2 regions of the Enterobacter sp. UPMP2060 genome follow, and region 2 is predicted to be linked to the other one. Evidence: predicted binding sites of a transcription regulator. Region 2 holds the regulator's gene; the other holds the start of a gene.
The links. The regulator CRP, encoded in region 2, controls carbon source genes, mostly activating them, when cyclic AMP is high. The targets are predictions, from matches to a motif close to ATGTGANNNNNNTCACAT.

Region 1 (7,241 bases), on a different contig from region 2:
AAAAGGGTATCTTGCCGCCACGGGCGTGTTTATCGGCGATGCGGTGCTGATGTTTCTGGCCTGGGCGGGCGTCGCGGCATTAATCCAGACCACGCCGGTACTGTTTAATATCGTGCGCTATCTCGGGGCTTTCTATCTGCTCTGGCTGGGTGGCAAAATGCTCTGGTCAGTGGTGAACCGCCAGAAAAATGCGAATGAGAGCGGCCCCGAACCGGCCAGTATGATCATGAAACGTTCGCTGGTATTAAGCCTGACCAATCCCAAAGCGATTCTGTTCTACGTATCGTTCTTCGTTCAGTTCATTGACGTGAATGCACAGAGTACCGGAACTTCTTTCCTGATCCTCGCGACGACGCTGGAGTTGATAAGCTTTATGTACATGAGCTTCCTGATCTTCTCCGGCGCGTTTGTCACGCGTTATCTGAAAACGAAAAAGAAACTGGCAAAGCTGGGGAACGGGCTGATAGGGCTGCTGTTTGTCGGGTTTGCGGCGAGGCTAGCGTCGCTGCATTGATGGTTTGAAAGGCTCCTGAGGGAGCCTTTTTTATTATGTTTGACAACCCTTCACTATTTAGTTGTATAGTGCAACTAAATGATGAGGGCACAACATGCACAGCGAAACCCCGGTAGTCAGTGTTATTCGACGTTCCTCGCGCCTTATGGTGCGAGAGTTAGGTTTTATGGCCTCGACCCTGGCCTCAACGAATTACTCACCGTCGGCCGTCCATACCCTGGTCGAAATAGCCCTACGCAAAGAGATGACGGCGAGTCAGCTGGTGCAGCTGCTGGGCCTGGATAAATCCAGCGTCAGCAGGATGTTGGCTCGCCTGATTACCGCGGGCGAACTCGAGGAAGTGACTTCACCTGAAGATGCGAGAGCGAAGAGTCTCAGGCTGACCGCGAAAGGTCATGAGACGGTCAGTAAAATTAATACCTTTAGCAACGAGCGCGTGGTCTCAGCAATAAAGAGTCTGGCTCCTGCGCAGCAGCAGACCATTTCTCAGGGACTTTCCCTTTATGCCAACGCGCTGCTGGCGTGCCGTAAGACAGGCAGCGACACGCGGCCCGACGAGCTCACGATAGTGCAGGGATATATTCCCGGCATGATTGGCCGTGTCGCGGAGATGCACGGGGTCTATTACGCGCGCGAGCATCATTTTGGCCGTTTTTTTGAGGCTAAAGTGGCCGCAGGGGTTGCAGAATTTAGTGACCGCCTGGATAAGCCATGCAACCAGATCTGGCTGGCGGTGATGAACGGCAGGATAGTGGGGTCAGTGGCGATAGATGGCGAGGATTTAGCGCCGGGTGAAGCGCATCTTCGCTGGTTTATTCTCGACGATGGCTGCCGGGGACACGGGGTGGGGGAAAAACTGCTGACCGATGCGATGCGCTTTTGCGACAGCGCTGGTTTCTCTGCTGTGCATCTCTGGACATTCCATAAGCTGACCGCCGCACGGCGTTTATACGAATCGTTTGGATTTACGCTCGTCAAGGAGTGGGAGGGCGATCAGTGGGGAACCCTTATAACGGAGCAGCAGTTTACCCGGCGCAGAGACGCGTAACCTCTACTATAAAAAAGGCTCCTTTCGGAGCCGCTTTGGTATCAGAACACTTTCTTGTATGGTCGAACCGTCACTTTCGCATATACACCTGCGGCAACATACGGATCTGCGTCAGCCCATGCCTGAGCGCTTTCCTGAGATTCAAACTCAGCAATCACTGTGGAACCGGCAAAACCGGCGGCGCCAGGATCGTTGCTGTCTACTGCAGGCATAGGGCCGGCGGTCAGTAAACGGCCTTCATCCTGGAGCAGCTGCAAACGTGCCAGATGCGCAGGGCGCACAGACTGGCGTTTTTCGAGCGAATCAGCAACATCTTCAGAGTAAATCACGTAAAACACGGCGAAGCTCCTTAACCGGTAAAAGTGTCAGTTACGTTATGTGAAAGGGCAAACGACTGCAATGTAAAATAAAAACAATGTTAATACCCTGATCTGAATGCGCCTTTTTTGGCCTCTCATGCGCTAAAGTTGCGCCAGAACAAAGTGTCTTATTGAATATGATTGCTATTTGCATTTAAAATCAGTGTTCGGTTTTTTAACGTTGATGATTATGACTTCGATGACCCTTGATTTACCTCGCCGCTTCCCCTGGCCGACGCTGCTTTCTGTCGTGATTCACGGTGCTGTTGTGGCGGGTTTGCTGTATACCTCGGTTCATCAGGTTATTGAAATGCCCGCGCCCGCGCAGCCGATTTCGGTGACGATGGTATCGCCAGCGGATCTCGAACCGCCGCAGGCTGCACCTCCGCCACCGCAGCCGGTGGCTGAACCTGAGCCAGAGCCCGAGCCTGTTCCGCCGCCACCGAAGGAAGCGCCGGTGGTGATCCACAAGCCTGAACCGAAGCCAAAACCTAAGCCGAAGCCAAAACCGGTGAAGAAGGTCGAGGAGCGTCCGAAACGCGAGGAACGTCCGGTTGAACCGCGTGCGACCCAGACGGTCGAGAATGCGGCGCCTTCGCGTCCGGTGATGAATAACACCGCAACCGCGCCTAAGCCGACAGTCAGTGCCCCTGCGGGCCCGCGCGCGCTGAGTCGCAACCAGCCTCAATATCCGGCGCGAGCGCAGGCCTTACGTATTGAAGGCCGCGTACGGGTTAAATTTGACGTCACTGCCGATGGCCGCGTGGATAACGTGGAAATCTTGTCCGCTCAGCCTTCCAATATGTTTGAGCGCGAAGTGAAATCGGCGATGCGCAGATGGCGCTATGAAGCCGGAAAACCGGGCAGCGGACTGATTGTGAATATTGTTTTCCGCCTGAACGGCGGGGCGCAGATGGAATAAAAAAAGCCTCCTGATGGAGGCTTTTTTTTTGCCTGTCAATCAGGCCTGCGGAAGTTGACGAGGTTTTCCCTCGCTATCCACTGCAACATAAATAAACAGCGCTTCAGTGGCCTTATAACGCTGCCCAATGGGTTCAGAAGAGACTTTCTTAACCCACACTTCGATGTTGATTGAAATAGAGGTATTGCCGCGTTTGACGCAGCGCGCGTAGCAGCAAACCACATCTCCCACCGCAACCGGGCGCAGGAAGGTCATGCCGTCCACTCGCACAGTCACCACGCGCCCGTGGGCAATCTCTTTTGCCAGAATTGCGCCGCCCATATCCATCTGCGACATCAGCCAGCCGCCAAAAATATCGCCATTGGCATTGGTGTCAGCGGGCATTGCCAGTGTGCGTAAAACCAGTTCGCCCTGCGGGGCGTTAGTTGTTGTCATTGTTTTAACTCGTAACGGAAGACTTCAGGCGGGATGCTACTATGATTTCACAGCGGAGAGAATAGACCAGAACGCCTGTCATAGACGTTCTGGTCAGTCATTAATCAGTGCTTGTCGTCCTGCGGCATGTGGCGATAGATGTATACGCCGCTTAACAGCGTGAAGATAAGCGTCAGCGCGGTCAGGCCGAAGACCTTAAAGTTGACCCAGATATTCTGCGGCAGCCAGAAGGCAATATAGATATTGGCAAGACCACAGAGAATAAAGAAGACCGCCCAGGCGATATTCAGACGGGACCAGACTTCCTGAGGCAGCGTCAGCTCTTTGCCCAGCATGCGCTGGATCAGCGGCTTTTTCATGACCCACTGGCTAATTAACAATGCGCCCGCAAACAGCGCGTAAATAACGGTCACTTTCCACTTAATAAATTCATCATTGTGGAAGAACAGAGTAAGCCCGCCGAATACGGCGACCAGGACGAACGTTATCAGCGCCATCTTTTCGACTTTGCGATAGCGCACCCAGCTGTAGATGAGTACAACAGCGGTCGCAACGATCAGCGCAGTAGTCGCGGCATAAATATCGTACAGCTTATAAAAAGCAAAAAAGACCACGAGCGGTAAAAAATCAAGAAACTGCTTCATTCTGTGATTCCATCTTCTGAGCGGGGCGGGAGGCAGCGATGCCGCCCGCCTCAGGATTACTGACGAATTAACATATACAGGCGGAACAGATAGACCAGCAGTACCGCTGAAATCAGATTGCTCAGCGTATTCGCCACTACCGCGCCAACGTTCGGCGTTAATACCGCAAAATTCGGTGCAAACAACAGCAGGAGCGTTTTGGCGAGCAGCCAGCCGATCACGGCGGGAGCCACCAGACGCATATTAGCCCATGCCAGTCTGATGCTGCTGCGCATCGCGGTAAAAATCCCCATTTTATCCTGCACCACCATCACAGGCGCAAATGAGAGCACGATAGCCAGTAATACGCCCGGCACCACCACCAGCATAATCCCCATTTGCACCAGCATGGTGGTTAAAAAGATCAGAATAAACAGCTTAGGTAAGACTGGCGCACTCGCACCAATCGCCCGTAAGGCGCTGACCCGGTGACCCGCCGAGACCAGCTGAATCATCAGCAAAACGCCGCCCGCCAGAACCGCATTACCGATCAGGCCCGAGAACGTGGACGCGGCAGACGCCCGCAGCAGAATTTGCTGCTGCTCCGGCGTCATGTTTTGCACCAGTTCAAACAGCCCCACGCTTCCGGCAAGATGGTCGCCCTGGCTCAGGCTGGCAATCTGTTCTTCACTCGGTGAGAAGGCATGGCCCAGCACCACCGTGATAAAGGCACATAGCAACGCGATCAGTAAAAAGGTTATGAACTGATTGCGGAAAAAGTTTCCCGTGTCACGGTAGACAGACTTCGCCGTGATAGACATGCACTCTCCTTGAGTATTGCAGGTGTTAATTAGCCGGCAATTGTACACCGGATGCACCTGCTGTGGCAGCATCAAGGCTTGTATGGAAAAGCATATCTTTGTAAAGCGGCGGTAATCCAACGCGCGCCCGGGCGCGATTGCAGGCTTCGTTGACCTGCCCATCTTCCCCCGACATGGCAAATTCCCGGCACGGGCTGGGCCGGTCATCATAGATAGAACACCGGGTAGAGACCCCTGGCTCACCCTGTAGCGCTACGCAGCGGGCCTGCTTTTGGTTTGTGCCGCTCATGCAGCGCAGAAAGGGCGTTAACGGCTCAGTAAGATGAACCGGAACGGTACCGCCGCCATCGCTGGCTTCGGCCCAGTAGAAAGAGACTCGAAAATACGCACAACAGGCTCCGCACGTCATGCACGGGTTGATATCACTCATGGCACACCTGCAAAAGAAGAACGCATCAAATCAACTTGTGAGAGCGATAAATTATCCAGCCGTCAGAGGAAGAGCAAGAGGGGAAAAAGGGAAAATTTTGTAACCGTGAAATGCCAAAAATTGACATGGAAACAACTTATCGCTTTTGGATGCGTAACAAAAAATTAATCCAGATCAATGAATGTTAAGTTACTGGTTTTAATGTGATCTGTAGCAGATCACTTATTACTCATTTGTGAGTATATTCTCATCCGCGATTAAAACCACAACGATGGAGCGGATATGAAAAAATTAGCGGTGGCAGCCCTTGTATTAAGCAGTCTCTCTGGCGGCGCGTATGCGCATGAAGCAGGCGAATTCTTTATTCGTGCCGGTTCGGCTACGGTTCGCCCGACTGAAGGATCGGATAACGTGCTGGGTATGGGCGGTTTTAACGTCAGTAATAACACCCAGTTAGGGTTAACGTTCACCTATATGGCGACGGAAAACGTTGGTGTTGAGCTTCTGGCTGCAACGCCGTTCCGTCATCGCGTGGGTCTGGGCGCAACCGGTGATATCGCTACGGTTCACCATTTACCGCCAACGCTGATGGCGCAATGGTACTTTGGCGATGCCAGCAGCAAGGTGCGTCCTTATATTGGCGCCGGTGTGAACTACACCACCTTCTTCGACGAGAAGTTTAACGATACCGGTAAAGAGGCCGGTCTGACTGACCTCAGCCTGAAAGATTCGTGGGGTATGGCGGGGCAGGTCGGTCTGGACTATCTGATTAACCGCGACTGGCTGATTAACGCCTCGGTCTGGTACATGGATATTGATACGGACGTACGCTTCAAGGCGGGCGGTCAGCAGCAAAGTATCAATACTCGCCTGGATCCGTGGGTGTTTATGTTCTCTGCGGGTTATCGTTTCTGATCCCCCGTCAAACTGGCCACAGGGTGGCCAGTTTGCTTTGCTCACTTCAAAACGACGGATAAACCGGCCGCTCATCAAGCTTTACGCAGTGCCTCAGGATATTTTCCCCATCATATAAATAGCTGAAAGCGTCGCTGGACAGGGAATGAAAAAGAATATCGCCGTTGGCAAACGGGATGATTTCGGTATCTCCCGCACGTTTATGTCCCGCACCGGTTTCAAAATGACCGTGCCATCGCTCCTGGGTATGGTCATAAACGTGCAGAATGACCTCGACAAGTCCTCTTTGCGGACAATTAAGGCGCAGGAAGGTAGAAGAGAAATTCAGGGGCAGCGCATGGAAGGGAATTAATAAGGCGAAAACCAGTAAAGCTCGTAAATACATCAAACCGCGAAAACCTCCTTCAAAAGGGAAGTGAGATTTTACTTAAGTCAAAGATCGCGTTTTTGCCGTGGATCAAGATGTCTTGTAATTCAATGGGATAAAGGCCCCTCGCGAGGCCCTTAGCGATCATTTTTGAATCAAATAGCGAATGGTCGGGCCATCCTGCTGGATATCCAGCACCGTGTAGCCGTGGTTTTTCGCATCCAGCGGAATGTTGTTGATGGACTGCGGACAGTCGCTGACCACTTCCAGAATTTCCCCTTTTTTGAGCTGCGGTAGGGCTTCAAGCGTGGCAACAGCCGGATAAGGGCAGGGTTCACCAACCATATCCAGACGGTAATCGGGCACGATCTCTTTCATGCAGCATTCTCCTGGGTTTCTGTTTTAACACTCGCGCGACGGAAGAAGCGTTTCTCCTGCGCGACAACCAGTAAAAAAGCGACCAGCAGCAGGGCGTAGGTGACCAGCAGGCCGCCGAGAGGGCCGAAGGTGCTCAGCAGGTTGACCTTGTCCCAGTTCGTGGCAAGCGCCGGGGACAGATCGTCCCAGAAGTACGCCAGGATCGTCGAGCCGATAACATTTCCCAGGCCCACCCACCAGTAATGCACCTGACCTTCAACGGCGCGGTACATCCAGCCGGTTTCACACCCGCCAGCCAGCACAATCCCGAAGCCAAACAGCAGGCCGCCAATCACCGCGTTAGGGCCAGCCCACATGATTTTCGGTTCAACGCCCAGCTGAACATAGCTGAAGATACCGATGGCGCTGACCGCCATCCCGGCGATAATC
Region 2 (7,241 bases):
ACTTTACCTTCCCGGGGAACTGGCAGCTCGCCTGGGTAAACCAGGAGACGCCTGCGCTGAGCGAACCGGCACTCGACTATGTTATCGACGGCGACCGTGAATACCGCAAGCTGGAAGCGGAACTTCATTCTGCTAACGAGCGCAACGACGGTCACGCCATCGCCACCGTTCACGGCAAGCTGGACGCCATCGATGCGTGGACCATTCGCTCCCGCGCCTCCAGCCTGCTGCACGGCCTGGGCTTCAGCAACGAACAGCTGGAACGTCCGGTCAGCGACTTCTCCGGCGGCTGGCGTATGCGCCTCAACCTGGCGCAGGCGCTGATCTGCCGCTCTGACCTGCTGTTGCTCGACGAACCGACCAACCACCTCGATCTCGATGCGGTTATTTGGCTGGAGAAGTGGCTCAAGAGCTATCAGGGCACTCTGATTCTGATCTCCCACGACCGCGACTTCCTTGACCCGGTGGTGGATAAAATTATTCATATCGAACAGCAAACGATGTTCGAGTACACCGGCAACTACAGCTCCTTCGAGCGCCAGCGCGCGACGCGTCTCGCCCAGCAGCAGTCCATGTACGAAAGCCAGCAGCAGCGCGTGGCGCATCTGCAGAGCTTCGTGGATCGCTTTAAGGCCAAAGCCTCAAAAGCCAAGCAGGCCCAGAGCCGCATCAAGATGCTGGAACGCATGGAGATGATCGCCCCGGCGCACGTGGATAACCCGTTCCACTTCAGCTTCCGCGAGCCGGAAAGCCTGCCTAACCCGCTGCTGAAAATGGAAAAAGTCAGCGCTGGCTATGCCGACCGCATTATTCTCGACTCCATCAAGCTCAACCTGGTGCCGGGTTCCCGCATTGGCCTGCTGGGGCGTAACGGCGCCGGTAAATCGACGCTGATCAAACTGCTGGCGGGCGAGCTTAACCCGGTCAGCGGCGAAATCGGCCTGGCGAAGGGCATCAAACTGGGTTACTTCGCCCAGCATCAGCTGGAATTTTTACGCGCGGATGAATCGCCGATTCAGCACCTCGCGCGTCTTGCGCCGCAGGAGATGGAGCAGAAGCTGCGCGACTATCTCGGCGGCTTCGGCTTCCAGGGCGATAAGGTGACTGAAAACACCGAGCGCTTCTCCGGCGGCGAAAAGGCCCGCCTGGTGCTGGCGCTGATCGTCTGGCAGCGCCCGAACCTGCTGCTGCTCGATGAACCGACCAACCACCTGGATCTCGACATGCGTCAGGCGCTGACCGAAGCGCTGATTGAGTTCGAAGGCGCGCTGGTGGTGGTTTCGCACGACCGTCACCTGATCCGCTCCACCACGGACGATCTCTATTTAGTGCACGGCGGCAAAGTCGAACCGTTCGACGGCGATCTGGAAGACTATCAGCAGTGGCTGACGGACGTGCAGAAGCAGGAAAACCAGCCGGAAGAGTCAGCAAAAGACAACGCCAACAGCGCGCAGGCGCGTAAAGATCAGAAGCGCCGTGAAGCGGAGCTGCGCACCCAGACGCAGCCCCTGCGTAAAGAGATTACCCGTCTCGAAAAAGAGATGGAAAAACTCAACGCCACGCTGGCTATCGTTGAAGAGAAGCTCGGCGATAGCGGCCTGTATGACCAGAGCCGCAAGGCTGAGCTGACCGACTGCCTGCAAACCCAGGCGAAGACCAAATCCAGTCTCGAAGAGTGCGAGATGGCGTGGCTCGACGCGCAGGAACAGCTGGAAGCGATGCTGCAGGCTGACTGACTTATTTACCCCGTTTGAAGAGCAGAATCCGTACCGGGTTCGGAAATCCAGCTTAAACGGGGTACAATTCGGAAAGTATCGTAAATTTCCGACAAGAATCAGCATCGCGCTTATGACCCAAATCATTCCATCAGACTTCGACATTGCGGCCGAAGACAGCACTGAGTTCGTGCCTATGCGCGGCGTGGCCAATCCGCATTTGCAGACCATGCTGCCGCGACTGATCCGCCGCAAGGTTCAGTTCACCCCGCACTGGCAACGGCTTGACCTGCCAGACGGTGATTTTCTGGATCTCGCCTGGAGCGAAGCGCCTGAACAGGCTCGCCATAAGCCGCGTCTGGTGGTTTTCCACGGTCTGGAAGGCAGCCTGCACAGCCCGTATGCGCATGGGCTAATTGAGGCGGCAAAAGCGCGCGGCTGGCTCGGCGTGGTGATGCATTTTCGCGGCTGCAGCGGTGAACCGAATCGTCAGAAACGCATTTATCACTCGGGTGAAACCGAAGACGGGACGTGGTTTTTACACTGGCTGCGGGAAAATTATGGCACCGTGCCAACGGCCGCCGTGGGCTACTCGCTGGGCGGGAATATGCTGGCCTGTCTGCTGGCCAAAGAGGGCGAAAGCGTACCGCTGGATGCCGCCGTCATTGTCTCCGCGCCGTTTATGCTCGAGCAGTGTAGCTACCACATGGATAAGGGCTTTTCCCGCGTCTATCAGCGCTATCTGCTCAACCTTCTGAAGGCCAACGCGGCGCGTAAGCTGAAGGCCTACCCGGATACCCTGCCGGTAAGCCTGCGCCAGCTGAAAAAGGTGCGTCGTATCCGCGAGTTCGACGACCTGATCACCGCGAAAATCCACGGCTTCGCCGATGCGATTGACTATTATCGTCAGTGCAGCGCCATGCCGCTGCTCAGCAAGATCACGCAGCCGACGCTGATTATTCATGCCAAAGATGACCCGTTTATGGATCATCACTCGATCCCCGCTCAGGAATTCCTGCCCGACAACGTTCACTATCAGTTGACCGAGCACGGCGGCCACGTCGGCTTTATCGGCGGCACGCTGCGCCGCCCGAAAATGTGGCTTGAGGCGCGTATTCCTGACTGGCTGACCCCTTATCTGGACGGTGCAAAATGATTATTCCCTGGCAGGATCTGGCTCCCGAAACGCTCGATAATCTGATTGAAAGCTTTGTATTACGCGAAGGCACCGATTATGGTGAACAGGAACGCTCGCTTGAGCAAAAGGTCAACGATGTTAAGCGCCAGCTGAAAAGCGGCGACGTGGTGCTGGTGTGGTCAGAACTGCATGAGACGGTCAATATCATGCCCCGCAACGCGTTTCACGGCTGATCTTCCACCCTTTTCAGTCAGGGAGTTGCTATGTCTGCCAGACATCCGGTTATTGCCGTTACGGGGTCGAGTGGTGCGGGAACCACCACCACCAGCCTCGCATTTCGCAAGATTTTCGCCCAGCTGAATCTCCGTGCGGCGGAGGTCGAAGGCGACAGCTTTCACCGCTACACGCGCCCGGAGATGGACATGGCCATTCGTAAGGCGCGCGATTCGGGTAAACACATCAGCTACTTCGGCCCGGAGGCCAATGACTTCGGCCTGCTGGAACAAACCTTTATAGAGTACGGTAAGAGCGGCAAAGGGCAGTCCCGCAAGTATCTGCACACCTATGATGAAGCCGTACCCTGGAATCAGGTGCCGGGAACCTTTACCCCGTGGCAGCCGCTGCCGGAACCCACCGACGTCCTGTTTTACGAAGGATTGCACGGCGGCGTGGTCACCCCTCAACACGACGTGGCGCGCCACGTGGATCTGCTGGTCGGCGTGGTCCCTATCGTTAACCTGGAGTGGATCCAGAAGCTGACGCGCGACATGAGCGAGCGCGGCCATTCGCGAGAGGCGGTGATGGACTCCGTGGTGCGCTCCATGGAGGATTACATTAACTTCCTGACGCCGCAGTTCTCCCGCACCCATATCAACTTCCAGCGCGTGCCGACGGTGGACACCTCGAACCCGTTTGCCGCTAAAAGCATCCCGTCGCTGGATGAGAGCTTTGTGGTGATCCATTTCCGCAATCTCGAAGGCATTGATTACCCTTGGCTGCTGGCAATGCTGCAGGGCTCGTTTATTTCGCACATGAATACGTTAGTCGTGCCGGGCGGAAAAATGGGGCTGGCGATGGAGCTCATCATGACGCCGCTGGTGGAGCGACTGATGGAAGGGAAGCAGATCGCGTGAGCATGTTCCCTCTCCCTGTGGGAGAGGGTTAGGGTGAGGGCATCAACACGCACGATGCCCCATCAATCACGCCTCGATCACTTCATACGAATGCGTGATTTTTACCGCTTTCTCCAGCATTAACGCCACCGAGCAGTACTTTTCCGCAGACAGGTCCACCGCACGCGAGACCGCCGCGTCTTTCAGCTCTTTACCGGTGACCACAAAGTGCAGGTTAATATGGGTGAACAGGCGTGGCGCCTCTTCGCGACGCTCTGACGTGAGTTTAACCTCACAATCCGTCACGTCATGACGTCCTTTTTGCAGAATCGACACCACATCAATTGCGCTGCATCCGCCTGCCGCCATCAGCACCATTTCCATTGGGCTGGGTGCTTTATCGCCGGAGTTACCGTCCATCAAAATCTGGTGTCCTGACGCGGACTCGCCCAGGAACGTTAAACCTTCAACCCATTTCACGCGCGCTTGCATATTCATTAACTCCAACGTTGCATTTTTGGTGACAGATTACGTGTGCGTTACATTTATCGCAATGGAAGGCGACCTGCATCATGCTGAAGCGAGACACCAGGAGACACGCGGCGAAAGCTATGCTAAAACACTCAGGATGCTACAGTAATACATTGACGTTACACGTGTATGCAGAGGACATCAAACTTTACTGGCTGCGAAACGTTACGGTAGCCGACTTCCCAGGGTATGGGTAAGAATTCGATTGCAACCCCAGAGTCCGGATGCATCTGATGACTCTGGTGACAGCTTATAACAGAGGATAACAGCGCATGGTGCTTGGCAAACCGCAAACAGACCCGACTCTCGAATGGTTCTTGTCTCATTGCCACATTCATAAGTACCCATCGAAGAGCACGCTGATTCACCAGGGTGAAAAAGCGGAAACGTTGTATTACATCGTTAAAGGCTCGGTGGCAGTGCTGATCAAAGATGAAGAAGGGAAAGAGATGATCCTTTCTTATCTGAACCAGGGCGATTTCATCGGTGAACTGGGCCTGTTTGAAGAGGGCCAGGAACGTAGCGCCTGGGTTCGAGCAAAGACAGCATGTGAAGTGGCTGAAATTTCTTACAAGAAGTTCCGTCAGCTGATTCAGGTTAACCCTGACATCCTGATGCGTCTTTCTTCCCAGATGGCGCGCCGTCTGCAGGTCACGTCAGAGAAAGTGGGTAACCTCGCCTTCCTGGACGTTACCGGCCGTATCGCACAAACTCTGCTGAACCTGGCGAAACAGCCAGACGCCATGACCCACCCGGACGGCATGCAAATTAAAATTACCCGTCAGGAAATTGGTCAGATCGTCGGTTGCTCCCGTGAAACAGTGGGCCGTATCCTGAAAATGCTGGAAGATCAAAACCTGATCTCCGCCCACGGTAAAACCATCGTGGTCTACGGAACGCGTTAATTCCGCTTAAACGGCGTGCCATCGCAAGGTGTCACGCCGTTTTTGTCTCTATTCCCCATGTGGCGCAGGCTGATCTATCACCCGGAAGTTAACTACGCACTGCGGCAAACGCTGGTGTTGTGTCTTCCTGTGGCCATAGGCCTGATCCTCGGACATCTTCAACAAGGCCTGCTGTTTTCCCTCGTGCCCGCCTGCTGCAACATTGCCGGTCTGGACACGCCGCATAAGCGCTTTTTCAAACGCCTGATTATCGGTGGCTGCCTGTTTGCCGGGTGTAGCCTCGCCGTACAACTCCTGCTTGCCCGGGATATCCCGCTGCCGCTGATCCTGACCGTGCTGGCGATGACGCTCGGCGTCACGGCGGAAATCAGTTCGCTGCACGCCCGCCTGCTTCCCGCCTCGCTGATTGCGGCCATTTTCACGCTGAGCCTCGCCGGGAACATGCCGGTGTGGGAGCCGCTGCTGATCTACGCCCTGGGGACATTATGGTACGGGCTGTTTAACTGGTTTTGGTTCTGGCTGTGGCGGGAGCAGCCGCTGCGTGAATCCCTGAGCCTGCTCTATGTGCAGCTTGCGGATTACTGCGAAGCCAAATACACCCTGCTCACCCAGCATACCGACCCGGAAAAATCCTTACCGCCGCTGCTGACGCGCCAGCAGAAGGTGGTGGATCTCATAAGCCAGTGCTATCAGCAGCTGCATATGCTCGCCGCCAACAAGAACCACGAGTACAAGCGGCTGCTGCGCACCTTCCAGGTCGGGCTGGATCTACAGGAGCATATCTCCGTAAGCCTTCACCACCCGCAGGAGGTGCAAAAGCTGGTCGAGCGCAGCCACGCCGAAGCGGTGATCCGCTGGAACGCGCAGACCGTATCGGCACGTCTGCGGATCCTGGCCGATGATATTCTCTACCACCGCTACCCGACGCGCTTTAACATGGAAAAACAGCTGGGCGCGCTGGAGAAAATCGCCCGCCAGCATCCCGATAACCCGGTCGGCCAGTTTGCCGCCTGGCACTTCAGCCGCATCGCCCGCGTGTTGCGCACCCAGCGCCCGCTTTATCCCCGCGACCTGATGGCGGATAAGCAAAAACGGCTTCCGCTATTGCCCGCGCTCAAAAGCTATCTTTCTCTTAAATCGTCCGCTCTGCGCAACGCCGCAAGGATTAGCGTGATGCTCAGTACCGCCAGCCTGATGGGCATGGCGCTGCACCTGCCGAAACCGTACTGGATCTTAATGACCGTGCTGTTTGTCACCCAGAACGGCTACGGCGCCACGCGGGTGCGTATTCTGCATCGGGCTGGCGGAACGCTGGCCGGGCTGATCATTGCAGGCGTGACGCTGCACTTCCACGTGCCGGAAGGCTATACCCTGGCAGGGATGCTGGCGATTACGCTGGTGAGCTACCTGATTATCCGCAAAAACTACGGCTGGGCGATGGTGGGCTTTACGGTGACGGCGGTATATACGCTGCAGTTGCTCACGCTCAATGGCGAACAGTTTATTGTCGCGAGGCTGATTGATACCCTGATCGGCTGCCTGATTGCCTTTGGCGGCATGGTCTGGCTGTGGCCGCAGTGGCAGAGCGGGCTGCTGAGGCAGAACGCCCACGACGCGCTGGAAGCCGACCAGCAGGCTATTCGCCTGATCCTGAGCGACGACCCGCAGCCCTCCCCGCTGGCCTATCAGCGGATGAAGGTCAACCAGGCGCACAACGCCCTGTTTAACTCGCTCAACCAGGCGATGCAGGAGCCAGGCTTTAACTCGCACTATCTGGCAGACATGAAGCTCTGGGTGACGCACAGCCAGTTTATCGTCGAGCATATTAACGCCATGACCA

Region 1: a site for CRP is predicted at 5,354-5,371, ahead of ompW (outer membrane protein OmpW). Genes of this name have one in related genera too.

The regions. Positions count from the first base shown of each region.
Region 1 covers NZ_JBSKJQ010000003.1:229,782-237,022, reverse strand. The annotation lists gene leuE (leucine efflux protein LeuE) at 1-514, shown strand, start outside; gene ACWKXN_RS10100 (bifunctional helix-turn-helix transcriptional regulator/GNAT family N-acetyltransferase) at 609-1,562, shown strand; gene ACWKXN_RS10095 (YciI family protein) at 1,604-1,900, opposite strand; gene tonB (TonB system transport protein TonB) at 2,121-2,843, shown strand; gene yciA (acyl-CoA thioester hydrolase YciA) at 2,883-3,278, opposite strand; gene ACWKXN_RS10080 (septation protein A) at 3,383-3,922, opposite strand; gene ACWKXN_RS10075 (YciC family protein) at 3,979-4,722, opposite strand; gene ACWKXN_RS10070 (YkgJ family cysteine cluster protein) at 4,748-5,152, opposite strand; gene ompW (outer membrane protein OmpW) at 5,435-6,067, shown strand; gene ACWKXN_RS10060 (hypothetical protein) at 6,114-6,452, opposite strand; gene yedF (sulfurtransferase-like selenium metabolism protein YedF) at 6,579-6,812, opposite strand; gene yedE (selenium metabolism membrane protein YedE/FdhT) at 6,809-7,241, opposite strand, start outside.
Region 2 covers NZ_JBSKJQ010000008.1:10,421-17,661, forward strand. The annotation lists gene ACWKXN_RS15880 (ABC transporter ATP-binding protein) at 1-1,736, shown strand, start outside; gene ACWKXN_RS15885 (hydrolase) at 1,849-2,871, shown strand; gene ACWKXN_RS15890 (YheU family protein) at 2,868-3,086, shown strand; gene ACWKXN_RS15895 (phosphoribulokinase) at 3,117-3,986, shown strand; gene ACWKXN_RS15900 (OsmC family protein) at 4,053-4,457, opposite strand; gene crp (cAMP-activated global transcriptional regulator CRP) at 4,769-5,401, shown strand; gene ACWKXN_RS15910 (YccS/YhfK family putative transporter) at 5,459-7,241, shown strand, end outside.